Regions from separate parts of the Pseudomonas sp. R3-41 genome, predicted to be linked through region 1. Evidence: predicted binding sites of a transcription regulator. Region 1 holds the regulator's gene; each other region holds the start of a gene.
The links. The regulator FliA, encoded in region 1, starts transcription of late flagellar genes. The targets are predictions, from matches to a motif close to CTAAAGTTTNNNNNNNNNNNGCCGNTAA.
Positions count from the first base shown of each region.

Region 2: the regulator FliA is predicted to act here: its motif matches at 3,847-3,874, upstream of M1D99_RS16875 (methyl-accepting chemotaxis protein).
Region 3: the regulator FliA is predicted to act here: its motif matches at 2,445-2,472, upstream of M1D99_RS27990 (methyl-accepting chemotaxis protein).
Region 4: the regulator FliA is predicted to act here: its motif matches at 4,025-4,052, upstream of M1D99_RS17265 (methyl-accepting chemotaxis protein).

Region 1 covers NZ_CP096421.1:5,091,390-5,099,101, reverse strand. The annotation lists gene flhF (flagellar biosynthesis protein FlhF) at 1-1,120, shown strand, start outside; gene fleN (flagellar synthesis regulator FleN) at 1,236-2,066, shown strand; gene fliA (RNA polymerase sigma factor FliA) at 2,063-2,806, shown strand; gene M1D99_RS21855 (chemotaxis response regulator CheY) at 2,974-3,345, shown strand; gene M1D99_RS21850 (protein phosphatase CheZ) at 3,364-4,149, shown strand; gene M1D99_RS21845 (chemotaxis protein CheA) at 4,178-6,436, shown strand; gene M1D99_RS21840 (protein-glutamate methylesterase/protein-glutamine glutaminase) at 6,485-7,618, shown strand; gene M1D99_RS21835 (flagellar motor protein) at 7,618-7,712, shown strand, end outside.
Region 2 covers NZ_CP096421.1:3,845,284-3,852,995, forward strand. The annotation lists gene M1D99_RS16855 (FecR family protein) at 1-293, shown strand, start outside; gene pvdQ (bifunctional acylase PvdQ) at 471-2,819, opposite strand; gene M1D99_RS16865 (fe2+ zn2+ uptake regulation protein) at 3,115-3,495, shown strand; gene M1D99_RS16870 (hypothetical protein) at 3,505-3,693, opposite strand; gene M1D99_RS16875 (methyl-accepting chemotaxis protein) at 3,933-5,927, shown strand; gene M1D99_RS16880 (DUF411 domain-containing protein) at 6,277-6,723, shown strand; gene M1D99_RS16885 (YqaA family protein) at 6,723-7,157, shown strand; gene M1D99_RS16890 (alpha/beta fold hydrolase) at 7,243-7,712, shown strand, end outside.
Region 3 covers NZ_CP096421.1:6,474,084-6,481,795, reverse strand. The annotation lists gene M1D99_RS27990 (methyl-accepting chemotaxis protein) at 486-2,402, opposite strand; gene M1D99_RS27985 (16S rRNA (uracil(1498)-N(3))-methyltransferase) at 2,649-3,356, opposite strand; gene tatC (twin-arginine translocase subunit TatC) at 3,353-4,150, opposite strand; gene tatB (Sec-independent protein translocase protein TatB) at 4,147-4,566, opposite strand; gene M1D99_RS27970 (twin-arginine translocase TatA/TatE family subunit) at 4,577-4,864, opposite strand; gene M1D99_RS27965 (phosphoribosyl-ATP diphosphatase) at 4,889-5,221, opposite strand; gene hisI (phosphoribosyl-AMP cyclohydrolase) at 5,214-5,612, opposite strand; gene ubiB (ubiquinone biosynthesis regulatory protein kinase UbiB) at 5,744-7,348, opposite strand; partial or broken gene M1D99_RS27950 (ubiquinone biosynthesis accessory factor UbiJ) at 7,345-7,712, opposite strand, start outside.
Region 4 covers NZ_CP096421.1:3,934,427-3,942,138, forward strand. The annotation lists gene M1D99_RS17250 (TonB-dependent siderophore receptor) at 1-1,555, opposite strand, end outside; gene M1D99_RS17255 (sodium:solute symporter family protein) at 1,799-3,568, opposite strand; gene M1D99_RS17260 (DUF4212 domain-containing protein) at 3,580-3,846, opposite strand; gene M1D99_RS17265 (methyl-accepting chemotaxis protein) at 4,088-5,884, shown strand; gene M1D99_RS17270 (MFS transporter) at 6,235-7,428, shown strand.

The sequences.
Region 1 (7,712 bases):
ACTGAGCCTGCGCAGCAGCGAAGGCGAAGGCGCGCCGGGCACCAATCGTCAATTGTTCGCCGGTCAGCCGCTGACCGCCGGCCTGCCGTTGACCGCCGCCGAACCGCTGATGGAACAGGTCCAGGCCGAACCGCGTCGTCCAGAGCCGGCACCTGCCGCGCCAGCCCGTGGGCTTGACCCGCGCGCCCTGGACTCGATGCGCTTCGAACTCAACAGCCTGCGCGAGCTGATGGAAGTCCAGCTCGGCTCCCTGGCCTGGAACCAGCTGCAAGGCAGCCGTCCGGCCCAGGCCAACCTGTGGCGTCGCCTGCAACGCATCGGCCTGTCCGGCCCGTTGTCCCGCGACCTGCTGGCGCTGATCAATGGTATCGAAGAGCCGCGCCAGGCCTGGCGCATGCTGCTGGCGCACCTGGCACGCATGATTGCCACGCCGGAAGTCGAGCCGCTGGAAGAGGGCGGGGTCATTGCCATGGTCGGTCCTGCCGGCATGGGCAAGACCACCACCCTGGCCAAGCTCGCCGCCCGTTATGTACTCAAGTACGGCGCCCAGAGCATCGCCCTGGTAAGCATGGACAGTTTCCGCATCGGTGCCCAGGAACAACTCAAGACCCTGGGCCGGATCCTCAATGTGTCGGTGACCCATGTGGATCCGGGCCAATCCCTGGCCCAGGCGCTGGAACCGCTGCTGCGCAAACGCGTCGTGCTGATCGATACCGCCGGCCTGCAAGCCAGCGATCCGGCCCTGCGCATGCAGCTCGAAAGCCTGGCCGGACGCGGTATCAAGTCAAAAAATTATCTCGTGTTGGCAACCACCAGCCAGAAACAGGTTCTAACCGCCGCATACCACAGCTACAAACGCTGCGGGCTGGCCGGCTGCATCCTGACTAAGCTGGACGAAACGGCAAGCCTGGGCGAGGTGTTGAGCCTGGCGATCGGTCATGAACTGCCGGTGGCCTACCTGACCGACGGGCCGCGGATCCCGGATGATTTGCATCTGCCGCGCCGTCATCAACTGGTCAGTCGTGCCGTGAGTGTGCAAATGCAGGAAGAACCCAGCGAAGAAGCCATGGCTGACATGTTCGCTGACATCTACCACAGCCCGACCAAGCAGGTCGGCTGAGGTAATCATGAATATTTTTTGTACCTACATCGATGGTCTGCCATGCATTGTTCCGTATGCGAACGCGCAGCCAGTAATGTGGCCTCCGTCTAAGAAGACAAGGTAAAGAACGAACATGGGCAGCATGCATCCCGTACAGGTGATCGCGGTGACCGGCGGCAAAGGTGGCGTCGGGAAGACTAACGTGTCAGTGAACTTGTCCCTGGCTCTGGCAGAGCTTGGCCGACGGGTCATGCTGCTGGACGCCGACCTGGGCCTGGCGAACGTCGACGTGTTGCTGGGGCTTACCCCCAAACGCACCCTGGCGGACGTGATCGAAGGCCGTTGCGAACTGCGCGACGTGCTGTTGCAGGGGCCGGGCGGGATTCGCATCGTGCCGGCTGCCTCCGGCACCCAGAGCATGGTTCACCTGACCCCGGCGCAGCACGCGGGCCTGATCCAGGCGTTCAGCGACATCGGCGATAACCTCGATGTGCTGGTGATCGACACCGCGGCCGGCATCGGCGACTCGGTCGTCAGTTTCGTGCGCGCCGCCCAGGAAGTGCTGCTGGTGGTCTGCGACGAACCGACGTCCATCACCGACGCCTATGCCCTGATCAAACTGCTTAACCGCGACTATGGCATGAACCGCTTCCGCGTCCTGGCCAACATGGCCCAGAGCCCGCAGGAAGGACGCAACCTGTTCGCCAAGTTGACGAAGGTCACCGATCGCTTCCTGGACGTCGCCCTACAATACGTCGGTGCAGTGCCTTACGACGAAAGCGTGCGCAAGGCCGTCCAGAAGCAACGTGCCGTTTATGAAGCCTTTCCACGTTCCAAATGCGCGCTGGCGTTCAAGGCGATCGCCCAAAAGGTCGATACCTGGCCGCTGCCGGCCAACCCCCGCGGGCATCTGGAGTTTTTCGTCGAGCGTCTTGTGCAACAAACAGCAGGGCCCGTGTTATGACAGCCAGCGGTTACAACCATCTCTACAAAAAATCGGCACGGGACGCCCAATACGAATTGATCGAGCGTTATGCGCCACTGGTCAAGCGTATCGCCTATCACTTGCTGGCGCGGTTGCCGGCCAGTGTCCAGGTCGAGGATTTGATCCAGGCCGGCATGATCGGCCTGCTTGAAGTGTCGAACAAATACGACGCCAGCAAGGGCGCCAGTTTCGAGACCTATGCCGGTATTCGCATTCGTGGGGCGATGCTCGATGAAGTCCGCAAGGGCGATTGGGCGCCGCGTTCGGTGCACCGCAATACCCGCATGGTCAGTGACGCGATTCGGGCAATCGAAGCTAAAACTGGGCGTGACGCTAAAGATCACGAGGTTGCGGCCGAACTCCAGTTGAGTCTCGATGATTATTACGGGATTTTGAACGATACCTTGGGCAGTCGCCTGTTCAGCTTCGACGACCTCTTGCAGGACGGCGAGCACGAAGGGCTGCATGAGGATAACGCGAGTGCTCACATGGAGCCGTCACGTGACCTGGAAGATGAACGTTTCCAGAGCGCGCTGGCGGATGCGATTGCCAATTTGCCGGAACGTGAGCGACTGGTCTTGGCGCTGTACTACGACGAAGAGCTGAACCTCAAGGAAATCGGTGAGGTCCTGGGGGTCAGCGAATCTCGGGTCAGCCAGTTACACAGCCAGTGCGCGGCCCGCTTGCGGGGCCGTTTGGGGGAGTGGCGAGCGCGCTGACAGGCAGTGTGGGGACACTGCGAGCGGGACTGGCATGGCGTTGCCGGGTCAGTTTCCATCCGTTGTGCTCCAGACCGTTGTCGAGTGTTGTGCCGGAATTGATTGAAATGGCGCGTCCAGGTGCTGGGCGCGTTTAAGACTGCTTGGAGGTCGAATTGGACAAGAACATGAAAATCCTCATCGTTGATGACTTCTCAACGATGCGGCGGATCATAAAAAACCTGTTGCGTGACCTTGGGTTCACCAACACGGTCGAGGCGGATGATGGCGTCACAGCCATTCCGGTCCTCAACAGCGGGAGCATCGACTTTCTGGTGACTGACTGGAACATGCCCGGCATGACCGGTATCGACTTGCTGCGCCATGTGCGCGCCGACGAAAAACTCAAGCACCTCCCGGTGCTGATGGTGACTGCCGAAGCCAAGCGCGAGCAGATCATCGAAGCGGCCCAGGCCGGTGTAAACGGCTATGTGGTCAAGCCCTTCACGGCCCAGGCGTTGAAAGAGAAGATCGAAAAAATCTTCGAACGCATCGGTTAACGGCGCCACGGGGGAGCTATGGACAACGAATCTTCAATGGGCGATTTCGAATCGACCCTGAAAAAACATGCCCGCGAACTGGTCGACAGCCTTGAAAAAGGTCGCTTTGGCGATGCGGTTCAAATGATCCATGAGCTCAACCAGACCCGTGACCGTGGTCTGTATCAGGAAGTGGGCAAGCTCACGCGTGAACTGCACAGCGCGATTGTCAATTTCCAGATCGACCCGCACATGCCGCAGGCCGAGGAAGTCTCGCAGATCACCGACGCCACCGAGCGCCTGGGCTATGTGGTCAAGCTGACGGAGGCCGCGGCCAACCGCACCATGGACCTGGTGGAAAGCGCAACACCGCTGGTCAATGGCCTGAGTGAAGAGGCCCAGGCCTTGAGCACCGACTGGGGCCGGTTCATGCGTCGCGAAGTCGGTGCTGAAGAATTTCGGGAGCTGGCCCGTCGGGTCGACGGTTTCCTGACGCGCAGCAGCAACGAAAACCGCGCCGTGGCCAGTAACCTCAACGACATTCTGCTGGCCCAGGACTATCAAGACCTGACCGGCCAGGTGATCAAGCGTGTGACCCAACTGGTCACCGAAGTGGAAAGCAACCTGCTCAAACTGGTGCTGATGGCTAGCCAGGTCGACCGCTTTGCAGGCATCGAACACGACCGTGAAGCGATACTTGCTGAAAAAGATCCACAAAAACATCTCTCTCAGGGTGAAGGTCCGCAAATTCATGCCGATAAAAGAGAAGACGTTATGTCCGGTCAGGACGATGTGGACGATTTGCTGTCCAGCCTTGGATTTTGATTTAGCCCTATTTTAGGAGCAGCCATTAATGAGCTTCGGCGCCGATGAAGAGATCCTTCAGGATTTCCTGGTTGAGGCCGGCGAGATTCTAGAGCAACTGTCCGAACAGCTGGTCGAGCTGGAAAGCCGACCTGATGATGCGGATCTGCTCAATGCAATTTTTCGCGGTTTCCACACTGTAAAAGGAGGCGCCGGCTTCCTCCAGCTCAACGAGCTGGTGGAGTGCTGTCACATTGCCGAGAACGTGTTCGACATCCTGCGCAAGGGTGAGCGTCGCGTTGATTCGGAATTGATGGACGTGGTGCTCGAAGCGCTGGATGCGGTCAACAGCATGTTCAGCGAAGTGCGCGAGCGCTCGCCGATTACCCCGGCCACCCCCGAGCTGCTCGCCGCGCTGGCACGCCTGGCCGAGCCGCAATCGGCTGACGAAGCCGCGCCGGTTGCCGAGGCAGTGGTTGAAGAACCGGTCGCCGAAGAATCGGGCGACATCACCGATAATGAATTCGAACAGTTGCTGGACTCCCTGAGTGCCGTCAAGGCCCAGGCCGAGGCACCGGCCGCTCAGGTTGCGCCGGCTGCACCGGCCAGCAATGGGGCTGGCAGCGACGAAATCACCGATGCCGAGTTCGAGTCGCTGCTCGACCAGCTTCACGGCAAGGGCCAATTCGCGCCAGATGCCGTTGTCCCGCCAGCAGCCCCGGCCGCCGCGAAAGCGGCGGGCGACAGCTCGGACATCACCGACGACGAATTCGAAGCCTTGCTCGACCAGTTGCATGGCAAGGGCACCTTTGCCGTTGACGCCCTGGATTCGGCCATCGCTTCGGCACCGACGCCGGCCAAACCTGCTGCCGCTGCCGCAGGCAGCGACCTGATCAGCGACCACGAATTCGAATCGCTGCTCGATGAGCTGCACGGCAAGGGCAAGTTCAGCGAGGTCGGTACCGCTTCCGCCGCGCCTGCCGCCGCCAAGACGGCCGCACCGGCGGCCAAGGCCGCGCCCAAACCCGCCGCCAAGGCACCGGAACCCAAGGCCGAGCCCGCCAAGCCTGCCGCTGCCGCCGCCCCGGCGCCAGCCCGTGCTCCAGCGGCTGCGCCAGCGGAAAAACCGGCCAGCGAAGCCGAGACCACCGTTCGGGTCGATACCGCGCGCCTGGACGAGATCATGAACATGGTCGGCGAACTGGTGCTGGTGCGTAACCGCCTGGTGCGCCTGGGCCTCAACAGCCAGGACGAAGCCATGTCCAAGGCTGTGTCGAACCTCGACGTGGTCACGGCCGATTTGCAGACTGCGGTCATGAAGACGCGGATGCAGCCGATCAAGAAAGTTTTCGGGCGCTTCCCGCGCTTGGTTCGCGACCTGGCTCGCCAGCTCAAGAAAGAAATCAACCTGGAACTGGTGGGTGAAGAGACCGACCTCGACAAGAACCTTGTCGAGGCCCTGGCCGACCCGCTGGTCCACTTGGTGCGCAACGCGGTCGACCACGGCATCGAGTCGCCGGAAGAACGCGAAGCCTCGGGCAAGGTCCGCAGCGGCAAGGTGATCCTGGCCGCCGAGCAGGAGGGCGACCACATCCTGCTGTCGATCTCCGATGACGGCAAAGGCATGGACCCGAACGTGTTGCGTGCCATCGCGGTGAAACGCGGTGTGATGGACAAGGATGCCGCCGACCGCCTGAGCGACACCGAGTGCTACAACCTGATCTTCGCCCCGGGTTTCTCGACCAAGACCGAGATCTCCGACGTGTCGGGCCGTGGCGTGGGCATGGACGTGGTGAAAACCAAGATTTCCCAGCTCAACGGTTCGATCAATATCTACTCGACCAAGGGCCAGGGCTCGAAGATCGTCATCAAGGTCCCGTTGACCCTGGCGATCATGCCGACGCTCATGGTGATGCTGGGCAACCAGGCCTTCGCCTTCCCGTTGGTCAACGTCAACGAGATTTTCCACCTCGACCTGTCGCGCACCAACGTGGTCGATGGCCAGGAAGTGGTCATCGTGCGGGACAAGGCGCTGCCGCTGTTCTACCTCAAGCGCTGGCTGGTCAGCTCCGCTGCTCACGTCGAGCAGGGCGAAGGCCACGTGGTGATCCTTTCGGTGGGCACCCAGCGGATCGGCTTTGTCGTCGACCAGTTGGTGGGCCAGGAAGAAGTGGTCATCAAGCCGTTGGGCAAGATGCTCCAGGGCACCCCGGGCATGTCCGGCGCCACCATCACCGGCGACGGCCGCATCGCGTTGATTCTCGATGTGCCGAGCATGCTCAAGCGTTACGCCGCCCGGCGTATTTGATTCTGGAGGGGCGTGGCCCAGGGCCGCGTCTCGTCTAACGGAGTGTTTATGGTAGTTAAAGTCCTGGTGGTGGACGATTCGGGTTTTTTCCGTCGCCGCGTCTCGGAAATTCTTTCAGCGGACACGAGTATTCAGGTCGTCGGTACCGCGACTAACGGCAAAGAGGCGATCGATCAGGCCCTGGCACTCAAGCCGGACGTGATCACCATGGACTACGAGATGCCGATGATGGACGGCATCACGGCCGTGCGGCATATCATGCAGCGCTGCCCGACCCCGGTCTTGATGTTCTCCTCCCTGACTCATGAAGGCGCCCGGGTGACCCTCGATGCGCTGGACGCCGGGGCGGTGGATTTCCTGCCGAAGAATTTCGAAGACATTTCGCGCAACCCGGACAAGGTCCGGCAGTTGCTGTGCGAAAAGGTCCACAGCATTTCCCGCAGCAATCGCCGTGTCAGTGCCTATAGCGCGCCGGCACCTGCCCCGGTGGCGGCGCCAAGCCCTGCGCCTGCGCCGACGGCTTCGAGCAGCTTCAATCCTGCACCGGTGCGTAGCGCCCCGGCACCTGCGCCGACGCGTTCGGCGCCTGCCAGTGCATCGTCGCCGGCACCCAAGCGCAAAGCCTACAAGCTGGTGGCGATCGGCACGTCCACCGGCGGCCCGGTGGCGCTGCAACGGGTCCTGACTCAGTTGCCCGCCAACTTCCCGGCCCCCATCGTGCTGATCCAGCACATGCCGGCGGCGTTCACCAAGGCATTTGCCGAGCGCTTGGACAAGCTCTGCAACATCAGCGTCAAGGAGGCCGAGGATGGCGACATCCTGCGTCCCGGCCTGGCGTTGCTGGCACCGGGTGGCAAGCAGATGATGATCGACGGCCGCGGCGCGGTGAAAATCCTGCCGGGCGATGAGCGTCTGAACTACAAGCCTTGCGTGGACATTACCTTCGGTTCCGCCGCCAAGTCCTACGGTGACAAAGTTTTGGCAGTGGTGCTGACCGGCATGGGCGCCGACGGTCGCGAAGGCGCGCGCCTGCTCAAGCAGGGCGGCAGTGCGATCTGGGCCCAGGACGAAGCCAGTTGCGTGATCTACGGCATGCCCATGGCGATCGTGAAAGCTGATCTTGCCGACGCGGTGTACGGATTGGATGACATCGGTCGACACCTGGTCGAGGCCTGCCTGTAATGGATGTGCTCAGCCTGATTGGCATCACCATGGCGTTCGTCGCCATCATTGGCGGCAATTACCTGGAAGGCGGTCATCTCGGCGCGCTGGCCAA
Region 2 (7,712 bases), 1.2 Mb from region 1:
CGCAAATCCGCGAGACCAATCCCAACGACAGCTCGCTGGCGTGGCGCAACGGCAAGTTGGTGCTGGATAACCTCGCCCTGAGCGACGCGCTGCCGCTGATCAACCGCTACCTCGACCGTCCCGTCATGCTCGCTGACAACAGCACCGGCGGCCTGCGTGTCGGCGGTGTGTACAACATCAGCGAAGTGCAGAACCTCGTGGCTTCGTTGCCGAAGGTCCTGCCGGTCTACCTGACGCAGAACAAGGATGGCAACCCGGTGCTCAATTCCATTGGGCAACGGCCGGCTCAATAACTGAAAAGGCCCCTTTGGGACCTAAATTCTGTTCACTTAAAGGGAATGACGAACCTGTGGCGAGGGAGCTTGCTCCCGCTGGGCTGCGCAGCAGACCCATTTTGTGAGCGCTTCGCGCTCAAGCGGGAGCAAGCTCCCTCGCCACGGGTTTGCCGAACGCCTCAGGTACAACAGCGGTTATTGCGTCACCACCCTACCCGCCTCATCACGCTCACGAATAATCAGGACCTGATACTGCGGATCAGCCTTTATCTGCTGTTCGGTGAAGGGCAGCACACTCCACTGTTTCTGCGAAAACGCCTGGGTCTGGTCGGCCGAATAAGGCGAAGCAGGGTCGCTGGAAATGGAGAACGCCAACAGCCCCTGGGCTTGTGGACCTTTATCGTCAAACGTCACCACTTGCAGGTAGCTGGTACCGCTGACCACCTCTCGCCTGCCGTTCGCCCCCGGCACACTCTGGATCGCGTTATAGATGCCCAACTCCCCGGGGCCGCCGTGGATCGGTGTCTGTCGGCCGCCGCTGCTGGCCACCTGGACGTCTTGCCATCGGCTGTCCTTCGACAATCCGGCCGCCTTCACCGCCGCCACCGAAGCCAGCATGGCTTCGCGCACGGCCTTGAGCACGGGCGGTCGCTCGATCGCCAGGCCGCGCGGGGTGTGTTGCGGGTCGTTGGGGTCGAACGCAACACGCCATGAATCAGGCAGCGCCTGCAACGGGTCCATGATGTGCTGGAAATGCACGAACCCCAAGCCACTATCCAGGCCGGCCTTGCGATCCCAGGCCTTGAGGCTGGCACAGACCTCGCCCAATGCCGAAGCATCGGGCCGCAGGTCACCGGCGCATACGCCGAGCAGGTCCGGCATCACCTGGTCAGCCAGGTAAACCTGATCGTCCATGACCATGTGTTGCAAATCCTCCACCTTCACCGGCCCGGCCTTGGCCAACTGGCCCATCCGCTCCAGCGCAAAACGCGCGCGCAGCCCCAGTGGCTTGCCGTGCTGGCTGATCAACGGGGAATAACCGGCCAAGGGTTGCGCCGGGTTGACCATCCAGGCCGAATCGTTGGAGTTCTGCACATAATCGCGGCGCAACAGCTGCGGGAGCTTGTCGGCGGCATAAATGCCCTCCTGTACCGCTTTGGCATCGCTGCCCCAGGCACATTCGCTGCGAGAACCATCCAGCACGATCATCTGCAACCCGGCCCTGGGATCGCTGCACCGGGCCAGTTTGTCGGCATCGACGTTCGGCACCACCGACACATTCATGTAGAGGCTTTGCCCCTGGTCGTCCACCGCCAGGGTATTGACCCAGGGAATGCCCTGGATCTTATGGACGGCGGCCTGCAAGTCCTTGAGCGTGACCGCTTTGTTCATGGCGTACCACTGGGCCAGCACCCGATCGTTTTCCAGGTTCGCGTCCCGCAGGCTGTAGGCGAACCGGTTATCCCAGTCCAGTCGGCCGGGCCATTGCACGATCGGGCCGAACTGCGAGCCATAGACCACGCGGGAAACCGTCTGCACCTGGCCGTCGGGTTGCTGGATGTCCACTGTGACCGTCTGCTGGCTCATCGGTACGGACTTGCCATCGAGCAAGTAGCGGGTCGGGTCCTTCGGGTCGAGTTGCAGGCGGTACAGGGTGAAATGCTTTGAACTGTCGACGGTGTGGGTCCAGGCCAGGTGCTGGCTGAAACCGATGTTGATCATCGGCAGACCTGGCAGCGCCGCGCCCATGACGTCCAGCTTGCCGGGAATGGTCAGGTGCATCTGGTAGAAACGCATGCCGCCCACCCATGGAAAATGCGGGTTCGCCAACAACATCCCACGGCCGTTGAACGAGCGCTCACTGCCGATGGCCAGGGCATTGCTGCCGCGCTCCAGGGCAAAACGCTGCTGCCGGGTCGCGGCGGCAGCGAAACTCGTGGCCGGAGCGGCGGCGAGCGCGGTCGCCTGGGGCGGTTGCGCACCCGCCAGGGCTTCGGCGAATTGGCCGACGCCGCCTTCCACCAGCAACCGACGGGTCAACTTGACCAAGTCCAGCGCAGTGATTGGCCGTACCCACTCGCTGGCGCACTGTTCGGGCAGGCCCTTGGCCTTGTGCTCGGCCAACGCGCGGTTGTAGCCCGCCGCATAGCCTTCGACCAATTGCTGCACTTGAGGCGCCTGGGCCTGCCAGAAACCGGAGACCGCTTGCGGCGTGTTGAGCCAGCTGAAGAACAGGTCGCTGACGCGGTTCTCCCGCTGTTCGACCGTGACCTGCTCGGGCCCGAAATAACGCGAACGCTGGGCGTTGACCGTGACGATCTCATTGGCCAGCAAGCACAGGTTGTCCTGGGCGTAGGCATAGCCGATGCCATAACCCAACCCACGCTCGTCCTGAGCCCGGATATGCGGCACGCCAAAACGGGTGCGCCGGATCTCGGCACTGGCCTGCGCCCCATCGTCCTGCGCATTGACCACAGGGCTGAGCCCGAGGGCGATCCCTAGAAAAGCGCCTGCAAGGCCAACCCTCGATAACTGCCCGGACATTCTCACGTTCACTCCTGATGAAAACCGCAAAAACCAGGACGGCTACCGCTGCGCCTGTAGACAACACTCGGCCCGCCTGGGAAATCACACACCGCATGCTGAACCGGAATGTGCCTACCTTGAAAACGAACCGGATAAAAAAAAATTAATGGCCTGGCGCCGCTTGAACACGGGGGTTTGACGAAGCCGGGGCAATTTTTTCACATCACTGTCCTCATGATTGCCCGTCCTCGTTCGTCCTATAACAGGAGAGTATTCGTGACCTTTTCTGATCAGGCTGGTAAGGAGTTTCTGCATGCGTAACGCGCAACTGCCCATGGAGGGCAAGCCAAGGCCGACCGGCGTCTCGCTGAGCGCCACCCACCGTGAATTCGACAGGCCGCCAGAGCGCGGCGGCAACGACCACATCAGGCGCCTGCTCAAGAGCTTCGGGCTGCGGACCAGCCTGATTCGCCTCAAAGTCATCGATGCGCTGCTCAAGGCCGCCCACGAAAACCGCTGCCTGGGCGTGCGTGGTGTGCACAGCCAGTTATTGGGGCTGGACATTCCGTTGTCCTTTCTCAGCGTGCGCGAGGTGTTGAAGCGCCTGTGCAGCGAGGGCGTCGTGACCCTCAACCCCGATAAAAGCTACCGCCTGCACCCCAGCGCGATGGCCGTGCTCGAAGCCGAGGACTGAACCCGGCGCTCAGGGCTTGACCTTGCGCCGCATCACGCCGTTGATCACCACCACGATGACCGCCACGGCAATGGCGATGTATTGAAACAGCTGCTCGCTGATCATGCCCTGGCCCTGCATCCAGGACAGCCCCAGCATGACTGCCAGGACGACGAGGACGATCAGAATCGAGTATTTCAAACGTTGCGAATGAGTCATTGCCAATTTCCTGAATGTATCCGTTCTGTATCCAAAGGCTGCCAGGTCCATACCGTATTGCCGGAATGACGGGCAACCAACGGGGCCCCATGGTACAGCCGAAGGCGTGTCTTCGTGCAATCCACCCGCTTTAATTCCTCGACTGACTGACCTCTAAAGCTGCGTCCCACCAGGCCGATATAGTCAGGACTGCCCATCCGCTTGCTCCAGAAAGTCGCCTTCGTGCAAGGATTTTCCACATGCCCTCATTCCGAACGATTCAGGCTCGCTACACCCTGTCCCTGGTCATTTTCATGCTGGTGTTGTCCCTCCTGACCGTGGTGGGCATCAGTTACCTGGTGGCGCCCAAGCTGCGCCAGACTGAAGAGCAAGTGGCGCTGAACCGCATCGCCGAGGTTGCCGAGCAGATCCAGGGCGAACTGAACAAGGTGCAGGCGCAGCAACGCAGCATCACCCAGACCATCCCGTTGCTCGACAGCGATGCCATCGACAAAGTATTGCCGGGGCTGGTGGACCAGTACGGCGAGTTGAAAGTCTTCGGCGGCGGGATCTGGCCATTGCCCAACCAGCGGGCCGAGGGACGTAGCAAGTTCAGCACGTTCTGGCATCGCGATGCGTCCGGCAAGCTGGTGGTCAATACCTTCTGGAACAGTGACGCCGCGCCCAACTATTACGAACAACCCTGGCACAAGGGCGGCATGGCCACGCCGCCTGGCAAATGCGCCTGGGCCGCAGCCTATAAAGACGACGCCAGCGCCGAGCCCCGCACCAACTGCGCCATGGCCATCCAGAAGAATGGCGTGCCTTACGGCGTGTCCACCATCGACGTGACCCTGGGCTTCTTCAACGACCTGATTGCGCGCAAGGAAGCCGACCTGAGCGCCGAAATGCTGATCGTCGAAGGCGACGGCAAGATCATCAGCAACAGTTCGCGCATCAGCGGGCCGATCGTGTTGAAGAATATCAGCGACTTGGCGGCATCCTCGCCATTCGCTGCCCAGGTCAAGGCAGGCCTGGCCAAGCGTGACCAGCCGTTGCAGCGGGTCGAATTCGACAACAAGGGCGAGGCCAGCACGTTCTTCATGCGCCCTATCGAAGGTTCGCCGTGGTTCCTTGCCACTGCGCTGCCAACCCGACTGATCACCGCCCAACGCGACGATGTGCTGAACACCTTGAGCCTGCTGCAGATCCCAATGGTGATCCTGTTGGTGTTGATGCAACTTTACGCGATCCGCCAATTGACCCACCGCATGAAGGTGCTCAAAGGCAACATCGACGCCCTGTCCACGGGCGATGCCGACCTGACCCGACGCATCATCATCCGGGCCGAGGATGAATTGGGCGCGATCGGTCATTCGGTCAACCGCTTCATCGCTTACCTGCAAGGCATGATCGGTGAAGTCACCCAGGCCACCGGCGCCATGGCGTCGAGCCTCGGCGATCTGCAGCGGACCTCGGCCCACACCAGCGAAATCCTGATGCGCCACGCCTCGGAAACCGACCAGACCGTGACCGCCATCACCCAGATGAGCTCCACGGCTGAAAGCGTCGCGCAAAACGCCGCCGAGACCGCCGCGTTCACCCAACGCGCCAACGAGCATGCCGACCGCTCCCGCGTGGTCGTCGGCGAGGCCTCCAACAGTGTGGTGGCGCTGATCGATGAGGTGGCCAGCGCCACCCGCAAGGTCGAGAGCATGCAACAGGACGCCCAGCGCATCACCGAAATCCTCGGCGTGATCGGCGCCATCGCCGGGCAGACCAACCTGCTGGCCCTCAACGCCGCCATCGAAGCCGCCCGGGCCGGTGAGCAAGGCCGTGGTTTCGCCGTGGTGGCCGACGAGGTCCGCGCCCTCGCCGCTCGCACCCAGGCCAGCACCTCGGAAATCAACGAAATGCTGACCCGCCTGACCCAGGGCGTTAGTTCGTCGGTCTCGGCCATGGAAAACACCCAGGCCAGTTGCCAGTCGGCCGCCGATGCGACGTCACGGGTGAACTCGGGCCTGGACGAAATGGCCGGCTCCGTCAGCCAGATCAACAGCCTGAGCACCCAGATCGCCACCGCCGCCGAGCAACAGAGCGCGGTGACCGAGGAGATCAATCGCAGCATGGTGCAAATCCGCCACATGGTGGAGGAACTGGTGGAAAGCGGCCTGGCCAGCGAGGCCAATACCCGGCAACTGCTGGAAGCCAATACCCGGGTGAATGCGATCATGGGGCGGTTCAAGGTGCGCTGACGCGGACACAGCCCCCACATCCGCCCTGATCTGTGGGAGCGTGCTCCTACAGGTTGTTTGCTCACAAACCGTGGCGAGGGAGCTTGCTCCCGCTGGGCTGCGCAGCAGCCCCCTTGCCCAGCACCTCGGTGCGTCAGGTATTTTGAGCAAGCTGTCTTGGGGCCGCTTCGCGCCCCAGCGGGAGCAAGCTCCCTCGCCACAAAAGCGATGGGTGATGCCCTCTCGATTGGGGGCAGCTTGTTTACTCTCCCAACCTGACAATTCTGTAATCCCCGCCTCAGCCCCCTGTCAGTTCATGCTCGCTACTCTGTTATCCTCCCTCCAAACCGTACGACACGAGACCACCTCCATGGCCAACCCCCTGCACCTGCTCGCCTTGAGCGCCCTGTTCCTCACCTCACTGGCCCAGGCCGCCGAGCCGGTGACCATCGATGTGCACCGCGATGCCAATTGTGGCTGCTGCAAAAAGTGGATCTCGCATCTGCAAGAAAACGGCTTCAAGGTCAACGACCATGTCGAGGCCGACATGAGTTCGGTCAAGCAACGCCTGGGCGTGGCGCCGAACCTGCGCTCCTGCCACACCGCCGAAATCAACGGCAAATTCGTCGAAGGCCATGTCCCGGCCGACCAGGTGCTGGCGCTGGGCAAGCGCGATGACTTGCTCGGTGTCGCCGCGCCGGGCATGCCCATGGGCTCGCCCGGCATGGAAATGGATGGCATGAGCGACGCTTATCAAGTGATCGGCCAGAAAAAAGACGGGACCCAAACCGTGGTGGCGGATTACCCGGCCCACTGATGGGCGAAGCCTATCTCGGCTTGTTCCTGGCGGCGTTCGGCGCGGCGACCTTGTTGCCGCTGCAGTCGGAGGCCTTGTTGGTCGGCCTGTTGCTCAGCGAGCGCCACGAAACCTGGTTGCTGCTCGCGGTCGCCACGGTCGGCAACGTCCTGGGTTCGCTGGTGAACTGGTGGCTGGGCACGCGCCTGGAACACTTCAAGGACCGGCGCTGGTTCCCGGTCAGCCCGGCCCACCTGGACAAGGCTCGCCTGCATTACCAGCGCTTCGGCCGCTGGTCGCTGTTGCTCAGTTGGCTGCCGATCATCGGCGACCCGTTGACCCTGGTGGCGGGAGTGATGGGCGAGCCGTGGCGGCGTTTCCTGCTGATCGTGACCCTGGCCAAAGGCATGCGCTATGGCGTGCTCGCCCTGGCCACGCTGGGCTGGATGGGTTGAACGTTCGGGCCGTTCGGTTGCCTGTGGTTAATGTCGCCATAATCGGGTCGCGCCAGGATCGGCGGCGGCCACAAGGAGATCGACCATGTCCCGAATCATGCCCCGTTGGTTGCCCAGCCTGTTCCTCACCGCCGCCCTGCCCCTGCTCGCCCAGGCCGCCAATCCACCGGAAGGCCCGGCCTACGGTGCGCAGCTGGAAGGCTTCGAATACCCCTACACCCTCAAGCATTTCGCCTTACAGTCCCAGGGCCAATCCTTGCAGATGGGCTATATGGACGTGCCGGCCCAAGGCAAGGTCAATGGCCGCACGGTGGTGCTGATGCACGGCAAGAATTTCTGCGCTGCCACTTGGGGCGATTCGATCAAGACCCTCAGCGAGGCCGGCTACCGGGTCGTCGCGGCAGACCAGATTGGCTTCTGCACCTCGAGCAAACCCGAGTATTACCAGTACAGCTTCCAGCAACTGGCAAACAACACCCAAGCCTTGCTCAAGGCCCTCGGCGTACAGAAAGCCATCGTCCTCGGCCATTCCACCGGCGGGATGCTCGCCACCCG
Region 3 (7,712 bases), 1.4 Mb from region 1:
TGCTCCCGCTGGGCTGCGGAGCAGCCCCAAAACCATTCTGCAAGGTGCGTCTGGGAACAGCAGGGTGGTTTTTTACGACTGCTGCGCAGCCGAGCGGGAGCAAGCTCCCTCGCCACGGGTTTGTTGTTTGCTCAGGAAAAATGGCTTTTCCAGTGGAAGTGAAGGCCAGATCATAGCCCCGCCGCCATCGCGAGCAAGCTCGGCTCCCACAGGGATTGGCGGTGGAGCGAGCTTGCTCGCGATGGCGGTGTGTCAGTTTGCGGTGATGTTGGATGTGCCGGCCTCTTCGCGAGCAGGCTCGCTCCCACAGGAGAGACGCGAGCCCACCAAGAGCCAGGCCGCCTCGCGGCGGCCCACGGAGCAATGCCTTCGTTCAGGCATGCCGAGCCTAGGCGAGGCACCGAGTGGTGGGGCGGGAGGGCTTTGCTTACTTTTGACTGGGCCGGGCTTCCGGGCTTCTCAGAAGTGAGCAGCCCCAAAGGACATCAAACCCGAAAGCGCCCCACCAACGTCTGCAAATGAACCCCCAACCGCGCCAGCTCAGCACTGGAGGCAGCCGTCTCCTCACTGGACGCCGCCGTCTGCTCCGACACATCACGCACATTCAGCACACTACGATTAATCTCCTCAGCCACCGCACTCTGCTGCTCGGCCGCTGCGGCAATTTGCTGATTCATCGACTGGATCGCCGAAACTGTCCGAGTGATGTTCTCCAACGAACTCCCCGCACGACGGGTCAGTTCGACGCTGCTGTCGGTCAGGCTACGGCTGTTGTCCATGATGGTCGCGACCTGTTCGGTACCGGTCTGCAGGCCCACGATCAGTTCTTCAATCTCTTCGGTGGATTTCTGGGTGCGCTGGGCCAAGCTACGGACCTCGTCGGCCACCACGGCGAAGCCCCGACCGGCTTCGCCGGCACGGGCTGCCTCGATGGCCGCGTTGAGGGCCAGCAGGTTGGTCTGCTGGGCCACGGACTTGATCACGTCCAGGACGCTGCCGATCTTGTCGCTCTCACGCTTCAAATCGCCCATGGCGGCAGTGGAGTTGCCTACTTCCTTGGCCAGGCGCTCGATCTGGGCGATGGCTTCGCCAACGACCTTGTCGCCTTCACGGGCTTGCTGGTCGGCGGCGACGGCGGCTTCGGAAGCTTCCTCGGCGTTGCGCGCCACTTCCTGCACCGTGGCGGTCATTTCGTGCATGGCGGTGGCGACCTGATCGGTTTCCACTTTTTGGCTGTTGACCCCGGCGCTGGTCTGTTCGGTCACGCTTGAGAGTTGTTCAGCGGCGCTGGCGATCTGGGTAACCCCTTCACCGATGCCACCGATCAATTGCCGTAAGCCGACGGTCATGCTTTGCATGGCACGTTGCAGTTGGCCGAGTTCGTCGCGGCGGTCGGAGGTAAGGTTGTGGGTCAGGTCGCCAGCGGCGACGCGCTCTGCCACCTTCAGGGTCTGATCCAGCGGGCCGACGATCTGTCGGGTAATGAGCAGGGCGGTGATCACGCCAAACAGCAGCGCCAGTGCGGCGGCTGCGATCAGGACGCTCTTGGCCTGGGCGGTGTCGTGGTCACGCACGGCGGTCTGGGACACGGTGAGCTTCTGGCTGGAATCGATCAGTACCTGGCCCTGCTGACTCATGCTCTGCAATGCGGCGCCGTTATCAAGTTGGGAATCGCGGAACTGGCTGACCGCCGCTCGATAGATGTTCATCGAGTCGCTGGCCTGTTGGAGCTTGTCGGCGTGCTCTTCGGGCAACTGCGCCGGCAAGCGTGCCAAGAGTTTCAAGACATCGGTGATTGCATCGATGGCCGGTTGTTGGGCCTCGCTTTTACCGCTGTAGGTGTAGCCGCGAACCTGATAGCGCGCCTGTTGGATGGCCTTGCTCAAGGTAACGATGCTGTTGAACTGGGTGATGTCGCCACCTTGCAGCAGCGCTTTTTCCACTTCGGCGACGCGGGCCACGGTGTTATCGGCGCTGGCGCCCAGCTTGCTGCGGGCGTCTTCGCGGCTGACGGTGGCGCTGGTCATCTGGGCGAAGGCGCTTTTGTATTCGGCCACGGCGGCCAGTTGCTGGTCGATCAGTGCAACATCGGCAGGCTGTTCGATCAACTCGCGAGCGGTTTTCAGGCCGGCTTCGAGTTTGCCAAGCAGGTCGTTGACCTGTTGCGGCCCTTTCTCGCCCCGCGTGGTGTTGTAGTCGATGCTGGCCAGGTTCAAGTCCTTGCTCAAGTCATTGAGACTGGCAATGAACCCCAGCTTGTCGCCCCGGCTGATGACATTGCCCAGGCCGGACCAGCCGGTGAACGCAATCATCAAGGTGAGGAGCAGCACCAGGCCGAAGCCTGCGCCGAGTTTGCGGTTAACGCTTACATTTCCCAGACCCTGGGCAAGCCACCCGAACATGCTGATACTCCCTTGGAGCGTTGAATTGGTTTTATGGGGAATGTATCGGCAGCTTGGGCGCGATCTGTAGGAATGAACTCAGGATTCTAAGGCTGTTTATTTTGTGGCGAGGGGATTTATCCCCGTGGGGACGCGAAGCGGCCCTAAGCAGTGACGTGCCCACTCATTGACTGGGCACCGAAGAGGGGCTGCTGCGCAGCCCGGCGGGGATAAATCCCCTCGCCACAGGAGAAGCGGCGATGCCATTTAGAACAACCTTGCCAGCAGGGCTGTAACGGCAGTCTCGACCCGCAGGATCCGCTCTCCCAGCTGCACCGGTTGCAAGCCGGCCTTGCCCAGCAGGTCGATCTCGTAGGGGATCCAGCCGCCTTCGGGGCCAATTGCCAGGGTGACGGGTTCCGTCAGGGCCCGGGGGCAGGGCGGGTGGTTGCCTGGGTGGCCGACCAGCCCGAGGGTCCCGTTCACAAGGGCCGGCAGGCGGTCTTCAACGAAGGGCTTGAAGCGCTTTTCAATGACGATTTCAGGCAGCACGCTGTCCCGAGCCTGCTCCAGGCCCAGGATCAATTGCTCACGAATTGCCTCGGGCTCCAGGAACGGCGTCTGCCAAAAGCTCTTTTCTACGCGATAGCTGTTGACCAGCACCACCCGCGGCACGCCCATGGTGGCGATGGTCTGGAACACTCGCCGGAGCATTTTCGGACGCGGCAGGGCGAGCACCAGGGTCAGTGGCAACTTGGCCGGTGGCGCCTGGTCGAGGATCACTTGCAGTTCGGCTTCCCGAGCTTCCAGGCGCAGCACCTGGGCTGTGCCCATCAACCCGCCAATGCGCCCGACACGCAGGTTGTCGCCGACCGCGCTGCGGTGGACTTCCTGCATGTGGGTCAACCGGCGATCGCTCAGGATGACGCGGTCAGGCCCGATGAAATCGGCCTCTTCGAGCAGCAGCAGGTTCACGCTTGGGTCGCTGGCGGCTGATCGTTGTGGTCATCGACCGGTTGGTCCTCGGGGTCTTCCTGCCGACGTTTGCGCACCAGGCCACCGAACAGGATGCCGATCTCGAACAGTAGCCACATCGGCACGGCCAACAGGGTCTGGGAAAAGATATCCGGCGGGGTCAGGATCATGCCGACCACGAAACAGCCGATGATCACGTAGGGGCGGATCTTCTTCAGGTAGGCGACATCGACCACGCCGATCCACACCAGCAGCACCACCGCCACCGGGATTTCGAACGCCACGCCGAAGGCGAAGAACAGCGTCATGACGAAATCCAGGTAGCTGCTGATGTCCGTCATCATCTCCACGCCCGCCGGGGTGGCGGCGGCGAAGAACTTGAAGATCAGCGGGAACACCAGGTAATAGGCGAAGGCCATGCCGGTGTAGAAGAGCAGGATGCTGGATACCAGTAGCGGCACGGCGATGCGTTTTTCATGCTTGTACAGGCCCGGTGCGATGAAGCCCCAGATCTGGTGCAGGATCACCGGGATCGCCAGGAACAGCGAGACCATCATCGTCAGCTTCAGTGGCGTCAGGAACGGCGACGACACGTCGGTGGCGATCATCGTCGCCCCTACCGGCAAGTACTGGCGCAGCGGCGTGGAGACGAAGGTGTAGATCTGCTGGGTGAAGGAAAACAGCCCGGCGAAGATGATGAAAACCGCCGCGACGCAACGCAGCAGGCGGGTGCGCAACTCGGTGAGGTGCGATACCAGCGGCATCGGCTGGTCGTTTTCAGGGATATCGCTCATGGGGCTCGCGGCGGCAAAGTAGGGTCGTTAGGCGCAGGCGCAGCGGTGGAGGCTGTGTCCGCTACCGTCGGTGTCGCTGGCGCCGGTTCTGCCACCGGCACGCCGCTTTCTGGCGTTTGGGAAGCCATCGTCGGCTCGACCACGGGCTGGACCGGCGTCGGTTCCTGTTGGGTCGGCGTGAAGATTTTCCGCGCTTCCTGCTCCAGGGACAGAATATGTTCGTTGTGCAGTTGCCGACGGATATCGTCGGCACCGATTTCACGTTCAACTTCCTGTTTGATCGCATTGAAGCTGCGCTTCAGGCGCCCGATCCACAGACCGGCAGTGCGCGCAGCACCCGGCAGGCGCTCGGGGCCCAATACCAACAGGGCGACGAGGCCGACGAGCAGCAGTTCAGTGAAGCTGATCCCAAACATTAGTCAGTGCTCACGAGTCTTTGCGGATGGGCTCTTCGACTTTCTGGGCCTGCACATCGATGGTATTCGGTGCATTCACAGGCTGAGTGGCCTGCGGGTGTACCGGTTGGGCCGGTTGTCCGGGCTGGGCTTGGGTGGTCGTCGGATCGGCTGGTTTTTCATCATCGTTCATGGCTTTGCGAAAGCCCTTGATCGACTCGCCGACATCGGTGCCGAGGTTTTTCAGTTTCTTGGTACCGAACACCAGCACCACGACGACCAGGATGACGACCCAGTGTTTCCAGTCAAAGATACCCATGTGGCTACTCCTCTCAAAAATTGATCAGGCGGACGGGCGCGAGGCTTTCTCGACGTGCCCGGACAGACCGAAACGACGGTCCAGTTCATCCAGTACGGCCTGCGGATGCTGCCCCAGTTGGGCCAGCATGACCAGGCTGTGGAACCACAGGTCGGCGGTCTCGTAGATCACGTCGCTGCAATCGCCGCTGACAGCGGCGTCCTTGGCGGCGAGGATGGTCTCGATCGACTCTTCGCCGACTTTCTCCAGAATCTTGTTCAAGCCCTTGTGGTACAGGCTGGCGACATAGGAACTGTCGGCGGCGGCGCCCTTGCGCTCTTCCAGCACCTGGGCCAGGCGGGTCAGGGTGTCACTCATGGGTATGTCCTGAATAAATGGCATGCGGGTCCTTGAGCACCGGGTCGACGGTTTTCCAATCGCCGTTCTCGAAGACGCGATAAAAGCAGCTTTGACGGCCGGTGTGGCAGGCAATCTCGCCGACCTGCTCGACCATCAGGATGATGACGTCGCCGTCGCAGTCCAGGCGCATCTCATGCAGGTGCTGCACGTGGCCGGACTCTTCACCCTTGCGCCACAGCTTGCCACGGGAACGTGACCAATAGATGGCGCGGTTCTCGGCAGCGGTCAGGGCCAGTGCTTCGCGGTTCATCCAGGCCATCATCAATACGCGCCCGGTCTTGTGGTCCTGGGCGATGGCCGGCACCAGGCCGTCAGCGTCCCACTTGATCTCGTCCTGCCAGTTTTTCATCGTTGGTCCTGACGGCAGCGGCAAGCTTTAAGCTTCAAGCTGCAAATAAAAGCGATTCTGTGTTGGGTTGAGCGATGGGTTCAACCGTTTTAGCTTGAGGCTTGCAGCTTATCGCTTGCAACTGATCCGTGCTATCGACGAACGACCAGATACAGACCGACCACCACCATGATACCGGCCGGCCAGTGGCCCAGTTGGCTCAGCGGCCCGCCGGTCGCCAGCACCGCGCCGCCCCCCAGGTGAGCCGCGCCAAGCAGGCGCAACAGCCAGTCGTCCTTGCGTCGATGCCACGGGGGCGCCGGGTCGTGGGCGTGGGGCTGGGACATGCGTTCGAGCAGGTCGCGGGTCATATTGGCCAGGTGCGGGATCTGCTCGAATTGGCTCTGCACGTTGCCCAGCAAGGTTCGCGGGCTGACGCGCTCGCGCATCCAGCGTTCGAGGAACGGTTGGGCGGTGTTCCACAGGTCGAGGTCCGGGTACAGCTGACGGCCCAGACCCTCGATGTTCAGCAGGGTTTTCTGCAACAGCACCAACTGCGGCTGGACCTCCATGTTGAAGCGACGCGCAGTCTGGAACAGGCGCATCAGCACCTGGCCGAAGGAAATATCTTTTAACGGTTTTTCGAAGATCGGTTCGCACACGGTACGGATCGCCGCTTCGAATTCGTTGAGCTTGGTCTCGGCCGGCACCCAGCCTGAATCGATGTGCAGTTGGGCGACGCGACGGTAGTCACGCTTGAAGAAGGCGAACAGGTTACGTGCCAGGTAGTCCTGGTCCTCAGGGGTCAGGCTGCCGACGATGCCGCAATCGATGGCAATGTATTGCGGGCTCCATGGCTGCACGGTGCTGACGAAGATGTTGCCCGGGTGCATGTCGGCGTGGAAAAAACTGTCGCGAAACACCTGGGTGAAGAAAATTTCCACGCCGCGCTCGGCCAGCAATTTCATGTCAGTGCGCTGGTCGGCCAAGGTCGCCAGGTCAGTCACCTGGATGCCGTAGATGCGCTCCATCACCAATACTTTCGGCCGGCACCAGTCCCAATAGACTTGCGGCACATAGAGCAGCGGCGAGCCTTCGAAGTTGCGACGCAACTGGCTGGCGTTGGCGGCCTCGCGCAGCAGGTCGAGTTCGTCGTAGATGGTTTTTTCGTAATCCTGGACCACGTCCACCGGGTGCAGCAGGCGGGCATCGGCCGACAACCGCTCGGCGGCGCGAGCGAGAATGAACAGCCACGCCAGGTCCTGGGCGATGATCGGCTTGAGGCCTGGGCGAATGACCTTGACCACCACTTCTTCGCCGCTCTTGAGTTGCGCGGCGTGCACCTGGGCCACGGAAGCCGAGGCCAGGGGCTCGACATCGAAACGGCTGAAGACTTCGCTGATCTTCTTGCCCAACTGTTCCTCGATCAGTGCCACCGACAGCTTGGAATCGAACGGCGGCACGCGGTCTTGCAGCAACATCAGCTCGTCGGCGATGTCTTCGGGCAACAGGTCGCGACGGGTCGAGAGGATTTGCCCGAACTTGATGAAGATCGGCCCCAGGTCCTGTAGCGCCAGGCGCAGGCGTGCGCCGCGCGTCAGGTCCAGGGTTCGCCGGGGAAACCAGCGCCACGGCAGCACGAAGCGCAGCGCCAGGAGGAACCAGGGCAGCGGCAAGGCGAACAGCAGGTCATCGAGGCGGTAGCGGATCACGACGCGCTGGATGCGCAACAAACGGCGGACGGCAAGCAGCTTCATGCGTTATCGCTTGGTTTCAAGGGATCGGGAAAGGCGCTCGAAACGCGCCTCGAGTCGTTCCAGGTCAAGCTTGACCTGGTCCAGTTCATCAAAACGGGCCTGGGCCTCGCGTTGGCCTACGAGGGTACGCGATTCTTCAGCCAGGTATTCACTCAGATTCTGTCCCAGGCTGGCGAAGCCCTGGCGATACCAGCGGCGGCGGCTGTTCAAATGGCCGCTAAGTAGCTGGGTCGCCACCGGGCCGATCCAGCGGGACACTTCGTATTCCCAGTCCAGCTCCAGATCCTGGAGAATCGCCGCCAGTTCGAGCAGTACGCCGCTGTCGCCGTCGAGCTCGACGTCGGGGCTGTGCAGCACCGCGCTC
Region 4 (7,712 bases), 1.2 Mb from region 1:
CAACGGTGGTGACTACGTTCTTTTTGACGATGTCGAACAAAGCGAGGTTGATGTTCAGCCCCGGCAGCGGATCGTACTTGGCGCCGATTTCGTAGCTGCGACCCTCCTCTGGTTGGAAGGTACGACGATCCTTGTCGACTACATCATTGGGCTTGAACGACCGGCTGTAGTTACCGTACAGCGAAAGGGTATCGGTGGCTTTATAGACCAGCCCCAGGAACGGCACGAAGGCGTCGCCATTGTCGTCGCGAACCGGCGCACCCTGGACGATCCCTTGAGTGGTGAATTGATCGTAATGCTGGTAACGCCCACCGAAGACCAGGATCCAGCGATCATCCAGGTGCCAGTTGTCCTTGAGATAAATGGAGCTGGAGGTCAGCTGGTTACTCAGGTTGCTCTGTTTTGCGTTCAGCTTGCTAGGTTCTGCCAACCCACCATAAACCGGCGCTGTAATGTCAAACCCTCCTTGCGCATCCCCACGATAGGTCTTGCCACGAAACTGATCCGATACTTGATTATCGACGCCAACCAGTAAGTCGTGACGCTGACCAAACAACTCCTGTTTACCGATGAAATCCCAACTGGCATAACGAGTTTCATCATCATAATGAGCGCCGTTGGCGGCTCGCTGGAAAACACCGGTTTTTGACAGGCTCGGCTGCGCAATCGAAAGGCTATACCGGTCATTGTTCCAGCCATAAGTCACCCGCGTTTTCCACGCCTCACTCAACTCATACTCGAACCGCGCCGTCGCCGTTTCGCGAATACCGACACTCTTGGCCCAAGGCTCATCCAGGCGTTTGTCATAGTCGATATCGGCCGGATGCCCATTGGTAAACACCGTACCCCGATCAAACGGATTGGAATATTCGTTGTACTCATAACTCAGGTTCAACGACGCCCGCTCACCCGTCCACGCCAGGGACGGCGCCACCAGGGTGCTTTCGTTGACGCCGTAGTTGCGCCAGTAATCCTCATGCCCGCGCTCGGCGATCAGGCGATAAGCCAACCCGGTGTCACCCAACGGCCCGGTGGTGTCCAGGGCCATGGTGCCGCCGCCTTCGCTGTAGGCCGAACCGCTCAGCGTGGTGCTTTGGGTGTATTCCGGCTTCTTGCTGATGACGTTGATCAACCCGCCAGGCTCCAGTGCGCCATACAGCATCGAGGCCGGGCCCTTGAGCACTTCGACGCGGTCGGTGGTGGCGCTGAAGTTGTGCCCCAGGTTCGAACGCACGCCGTCGCGCAGGATCGAGCCGTCGTCGTTGGTGCCGAACCCGCGCTTGACCAGCGAGTCCCGCGAGCCGCCCAACGTGTTGCCCTGGCTGACGCCGCTGACGAACTTCATCGCGTCGTCCAGCGAGCGCACCTGATAGTCCGCCAGGGTCTGCCGGGTCACCACGTTGATCGATTGCGCCTCTTCCTTGATCGGTACATCGCTCTTGCTCGCCGTGCTGGCTTGCGACGTCGTGTAGCCTTCGTCCTGAATGATCCGACTGCCTTGCACGTTGGTGGTGGGCAGCTCCAGAGTGTCTTGTGCCCTCAGGGGGCTTGCCATGAAACAGCAGGACAGCGCGGGTAAAACACATTTGACGAGAGCGTTGCGGTAAGCGAGAGGGGTGGAACGATTCAAGACGCGCACTCACAGAGGGATAGGAATGAGAGCGAATATACTTTGAGAATGATTCCCAGTAAATCTTTCTAACATCTTCCTGCTTGACTCTGTGCACAAAAAAAGGCGCCGGATGATGAGTCCGGCGCCCTTGATGGTTGCCCTCTTCCAGTCTCGGGCAGGTTCTGGTCAGTGGTCGACGGCGGTTCCGGCTCCTCTCGGTACGCGAATGTCTTCGACCAGGTGCTGGATATGCTCCGGTGGCGGCGCGGTAAAGCGTGACACCACCACGGCAGCCAGGAAGTTGAAGAGCATCCCCAACGTGCCGATGCCTTCAGGGGAAACACCCAGCCACCAATGTTCAGCCGTGTTCATCGACGGGTTGATGAATTTGAAGTAGACGATGTAGGTGAACGTGAAGGTCAGCCCGACGATCATCCCGGCGATCGCGCCTTCGCGGTTCATGCGCTTGGAGAAGATCCCCATGACAATCACCGGGAAGAACGAAGACGCCGCCAACCCGAAGGCGAACGCCACCACCTGGGCGACGAATGCGGGTGGGTAGATGCCAAACAATCCGGCAATCAGCACCGCCACACCGGCGGCAATGCGTGCCGCGAGCAGCTCCTGCTTTTCGTTGATCGTGGGCATGATGTTGCTTTTGAGCAGGTCATGGGAAATCGAGGTGGAGATCACCAGCAGCAGCCCCGCTGCGGTCGAAAGCGCCGCCGCCAGGCCACCGGCGGCGATCAAGGCGATCACCCATCCCGGCAGGCCGGCGATCTCGGGATTGGCCAAGACCATGATGTCGTTGTCGACATAGAGTTCATTGGGCACTGGCGAGAGCTGGTTCTTGAGCAACCGCTGCTCATGCGCCCCGCGCTCGCCGGTAAAACTCGGCGTCCCGACCAGCGCCGCGCCCGGGCTGTACTGGATGATGCCGTCGTTGTTCTTGTCCGCCCAGGCAATCAGTCCGGAGTTCTCCCAGGCCTTGAACCAGGTCGGCGCGGTGCTGTAACTGATATTGGGAATGGAGGTCAGCAGGTTGGTGCGTGCGAAGGCCGCCACGGCCGGCGCGGTGGTGTAGAGAATGGCGATGAACAGCAATGCGTAGCCTGCCGACTTGCGTGCATCCCGGACGGTGGGCGTGGTAAAGAACCGCACGATCACGTGGGGCAGGCCCGCAGTGCCGACCATCAGCGCCATGGTGATGAAAAACACGTCCATGGTCGACTTGGTGCCATTGGTATAGGCAGAAAAGCCTAATTCGGCGCCCAAGCCGTTGAGCCGCTCGATCACGCTCTGCCCCGAACCGGCGGCCTCACTGATAAAGCCCAACTGCGGGATCGGATTGCCAGTGATCATCATCGAGATGAAGATCGCAGGCACCATGTAGGCAAAGATCATCACGCAGTACTGCGCTACCTGGGTGTAGGTAATGCCCTTCATGCCGCCCAGCACCGAATAGAAGAACACGATGGCCATGCCGATCATGACGCCGGTGTTGATGTCCACTTCCAGGTAACGGGAAAAGACGATCCCGACGCCGCGCATCTGCCCCGCGACGTAAGTGAAGGAAATGAAGATCACGCAGATCACCGCCACCACCCGCGCCGTCTGCGAGTAATAACGCGCCCCGACGAACTCGGGCACGGTGAACTTGCCGAATTTTCGCAGGTATGGCGCCAGGCACATCGCCAACAGCACGTAGCCACCGGTCCAGCCCATCAGGTAGACCGAGCCGTCGTACCCGGCGAAGGCGATGATCCCGGCCATGGAAATGAACGACGCCGCCGACATCCAGTCCGCACCGGTGGCCATGCCGTTGAGTACCGGGTGCACGCCCTTGCTGGCGACGTAGTATTCGCTGGTGGAGCCGGCACGCGTCCAGATCGCAATCGCGATGTACAACGCGAAGGTGGCGCCTACGACCAGGTAAATCAGGGTTTTTGTGTCCATTCGGGCCGCCCTCAGTCTTCGTGGACATCATATTTGCGATCGAGCTGATTCATCTTCCAGACATAGAAGAAGATCTCGAGCACAAAGACGTAGATGGAACCCTGCTGGGCGAACCAGAACCCCAGGGGTGTGCCGAAGAAGCTGATGGTATTGAGTGAGTCGACCAGCAAGATGCCAAAACCGAACGACACCACGAACCAGATGGCCAGTAAGACCAGCATCCAGCGTAGGTTTTCCTTCCAGTAGTCACGCGCAGCCTGTTGCTTTTCAGTGGACATGGAGACGCCCTCTATTTGTTTTTATTGTTTTGCACTTCAAACCGTAGCAGTCGTCGGGCAACGCGCTAGTACGACTTTCGTCTAATTCGTAACAGCAGGTATTGACAGTCTGTTTCACCGCAGAAACAGGGTTAACGCGCGCCAGCATCGCAAGGTGATATCAAATCGCCCAAATCCGCTAAAGCTTTGCCGCTATCGGTCGAATGTATGCCATCGAATCTTTTTTTTCCCTGGAGCCGTGATGCAGACGTTAAAGGCCTTGTATGAGTCTATCGAGATGCAGTTTTTCGATACCCTCACCAAAAAGCTGTCGAGCCTTTTCCTGTTGGTGCTGGTCAGTGGCTTGCTTTATTGGGTAGCCCTCAGTGCCCGCGCCGAGATCATGCTGTTGTTGCGTAACGCGCAGTTGGACGGCACGTTGCTGGGACAGATCGAGGGCCGGCTCGACAGCCTCACCCATGCCCTGCTCTTCGGCGCAGTCCTGACCCTGGGCATGATCAGCTTCATGGTCTGGTATTTCCGCCACCTCATCGTGCGCCCCGTCACCACCATGACCAAGGCCCTGGAAGAGATCGCCAACGGCGAAGGCGACCTGTCCAAGGATTTGCCGCTGGTGACCCACGACGAGATCCGCACACTCGCCGCCACCTGCAACCGCTTCTTGGCCAAGCAGCGGGAGATCATCAGCAATGTCCAGGCGCTGACCGTGCACATTGCGGTCGAGTCGGCCCGTTCGCTGAAGAACATCAGCGACTCCAGCGACAGCGCCACCCACCAGGCGCGCTTCGCCAAGGAAGTGATGGACCAGAGCAATACCGCCGTGGGCCGCATCGAAGAGGTTTCGCGCCAGACCCAGGGCATCTCCAGCACCACCGCGCAGAACCTGAGCATGGCCCGCGATTCCTATGCCGAGCTGTTGGAAGTGACTGGCAACATCAGCGAAATCTCCAGCAGCCTTGGTGAGTTCGCCACCCTGGTGAGCGCCTTGAACCAGCGTTCGTCGAGCATCAAGTCGATTGTCGGGTTGATCCAGCAGATCTCGGCCCAGACCAACCTGCTGGCCCTCAATGCCGCCATCGAAGCCGCCCGGGCCGGCGAAAGCGGCCGTGGCTTCGCGGTGGTGGCCGATGAAGTGCGGACCCTGGCACAAAACGTCAGCCGGGCCACCGACGATATCTCGCGCAACATCGACGCCATGCTCGACGAGGTCAGTTCGACCCATGAACAGACGACCCAGATCAGCCACAGCGCCCGGGAAACCCAGAAAGTGGTGGAGCGCGCCTCAGGCCATTTCGAAAGCATGATCGTCGACTTCGAATCCACCAACGGCAAGCTGGCGGACATCGCGACCCATATCCAACAGTTCGCCGACAGCAACACCGGGATCAACGACCGGGTCACCCAGATTCACGCCGATAGCCAACTGATCGACCAGCGCATGCAGCATTCGGCCACGGCCACCCGCGACCTGTCTGGCGTGGCCGAGAAGGTCCAGGCGTTGCTGGGTCGTTTCGTGCTTGGACACGGCAAGCTGGATGCCGCCATCACCCGCGCCAGCGAGTGCCGCGATACGCTGCAAGTACGCCTGGAAGCGCTGCAACGGGAAGGTCTGAACCTGTTCGATCAGAATTACCAGCTGGTGCCCGGCACCGATCCCAAGCAGTACATGACCTGCTACACCGAACGCTTTGCCCAGGTCTGCCAGGAGGAATGCGACAAGCTCACCCGCAGCACACCGGGTGGCAAGGTGTCGTTCATGGTCGACAGCAAGGGCTATTGCCCGGTGAACAACAGTTGGGTCTCCAAGCCGCCGACCGGCGACCGGGCAGTGGATTTGCCGGTGTGCCGCAACAAGCGCATCTTCAACGACCCGATCGGCCTGCGCGCGGCGGGCAACGTCCAGCGCTTCCTGCTGCAGACCTACCTGCGCGATACCGGGGAAATCATGACCGAGATCGACGTACCGCTCTTCTTCGGCGGCCGTCATTGGGGCAACTTGCGGGTGGGCTTCGATGCGGCGGTGTTGTTGGCGGACTGATGATGCCTGAGATCCCCCAAAACAATGTGGGAGCGAGCCTGCTCGCGAAGGCGTCGGGTCAGTCGGCATCATCGCTGACTGACACTCCGCTATCGCGAGCAGGCTCGCTCCCACAGGGGATCTGTGGAATGTGCAAATCCTGAGCCCCCCACAAAAGGGTCTGTGGAGTATGCAAATCCTTTGACCATCCCAAAACAACTGTGGGAGCTTGCTCGCGATGGAGGCGGCACACACAGCATCCATCCAGCCTGAACACCCCGTCCTCCCAATACATTTAGTTAGCCTGCTTTCTTTTATCCCCACCTCGCGCCATGATGAGGCTCTCTTACCGCTGCCCGCGAACGAGCCCCATGCCCACGCCCTCCTCTGCCCCCAATTCCTTGTCGATCACGCTGCAGATCGTCTCCATCGTTTTCTACACCTTCATCGCCTTCCTCTGCATAGGCCTGCCCATTGCCGTGTTGCCCGGGTATGTCCACGAACAGTTGGGCTTCAGCGCGGTGGTGGCCGGGTTGACCATCGGTTCACAGTACCTGGCAACGCTGCTCAGCCGGCCCATGGCCGGGCGGTTGTCGGACAGCGTCGGTACCAAGCGGGCGATTGTCTACGGGTTGTCGGGGATTGTGCTCAGTGGCGTGCTGACGCTGATTTCGACCTTGCTGCAAAGCTTTCCCCTGACCAGCCTGCTGATTCTGATTGCTGGCCGCTTGTTGCTCGGCGTGGCCCAGGGGCTGATTGGCGTGGGCACCATCAGTTGGTGCATGGGCCAGGTGGGGGTGGAGCACACGGCCCGCTCGATTTCCTGGAACGGCATCGCCTCGTATGGGGCCATCGCTATTGGAGCACCGCTGGGGGTGGTGATGGTGGGTGAGCTGGGGTTTGCCAGCCTGGGCATTGCGCTGTCGCTGCTGGCGGGTGCTGCGCTGTTGATGATTCGCAACAAGCCGTCGGTGCCGGTCATTCGCGGCGAGCGCCTGCCTTTCTGGGCAGTATTTGCACGGATTGCACCTTACGGCGCGGGCCTGAGCCTGGCGTCGATCGGCTACGGCACGCTCACCACGTTCATTACGCTGTTTTATGTCAGTCGCGGCTGGACTGGCGCGGCCTGGTGCCTGACAGTCTTTGGCATCTGCTTCATCCTCGCGCGGCTGTTGTTCATTTCCAGCATCGCCCGCTTCGGTGGCTTCAACTCGGCCATCGCTTGCATGAGCATCGAAACCCTTGGGCTGGTACTGCTATGGCTGGCGCCGTCCACTCCGTTCGCTCTGGTTGGCGCTGGGTTGGCCGGCTTCGGGTTGTCGCTGGTGTACCCGGCGCTGGGGGTGGAGGCCATCAAGCAAGTGCCGAACACCAGCCGTGGCGCGGGTTTGAGTGCTTATGCAGTGTTTTTTGACCTGGCGCTGGCGATTGCCGGGCCGCTGATGGGGGCGGTGGCGTTGAACCTGGGTTATTCGTCGATTTTCTTCTGTGCTGCGTTGTTGTCGGTTAGCGGGCTGGGGCTGACGTTGCTGCTGCGGCGTCGGGCCATGAATGCGCCTTTGTAATATTGTTCACTGTCGTTTTTTGGCTTTTTTAGACTGTTCGGTGTTTAGTTGCTCTGGTGTGTATATCCATTTCTGCGGTAACGGCTACTGGCGGTTCCGCTCTTACAGCGGGTCACTTTTGGAAGAGCGCCAAAAGTAACCAAAAACGCTTTGCCCCACCACTCGGTGCCTCGCCTAGGCTCGGTGTGCCCTCACTCCGGCATTGCTCCGTGGGCCGCCGCGAAGGGCCATCCATGGCCCAGCGCGGCTACCTCGGCATCCATGCCGAGGTGCCCACTCCACAA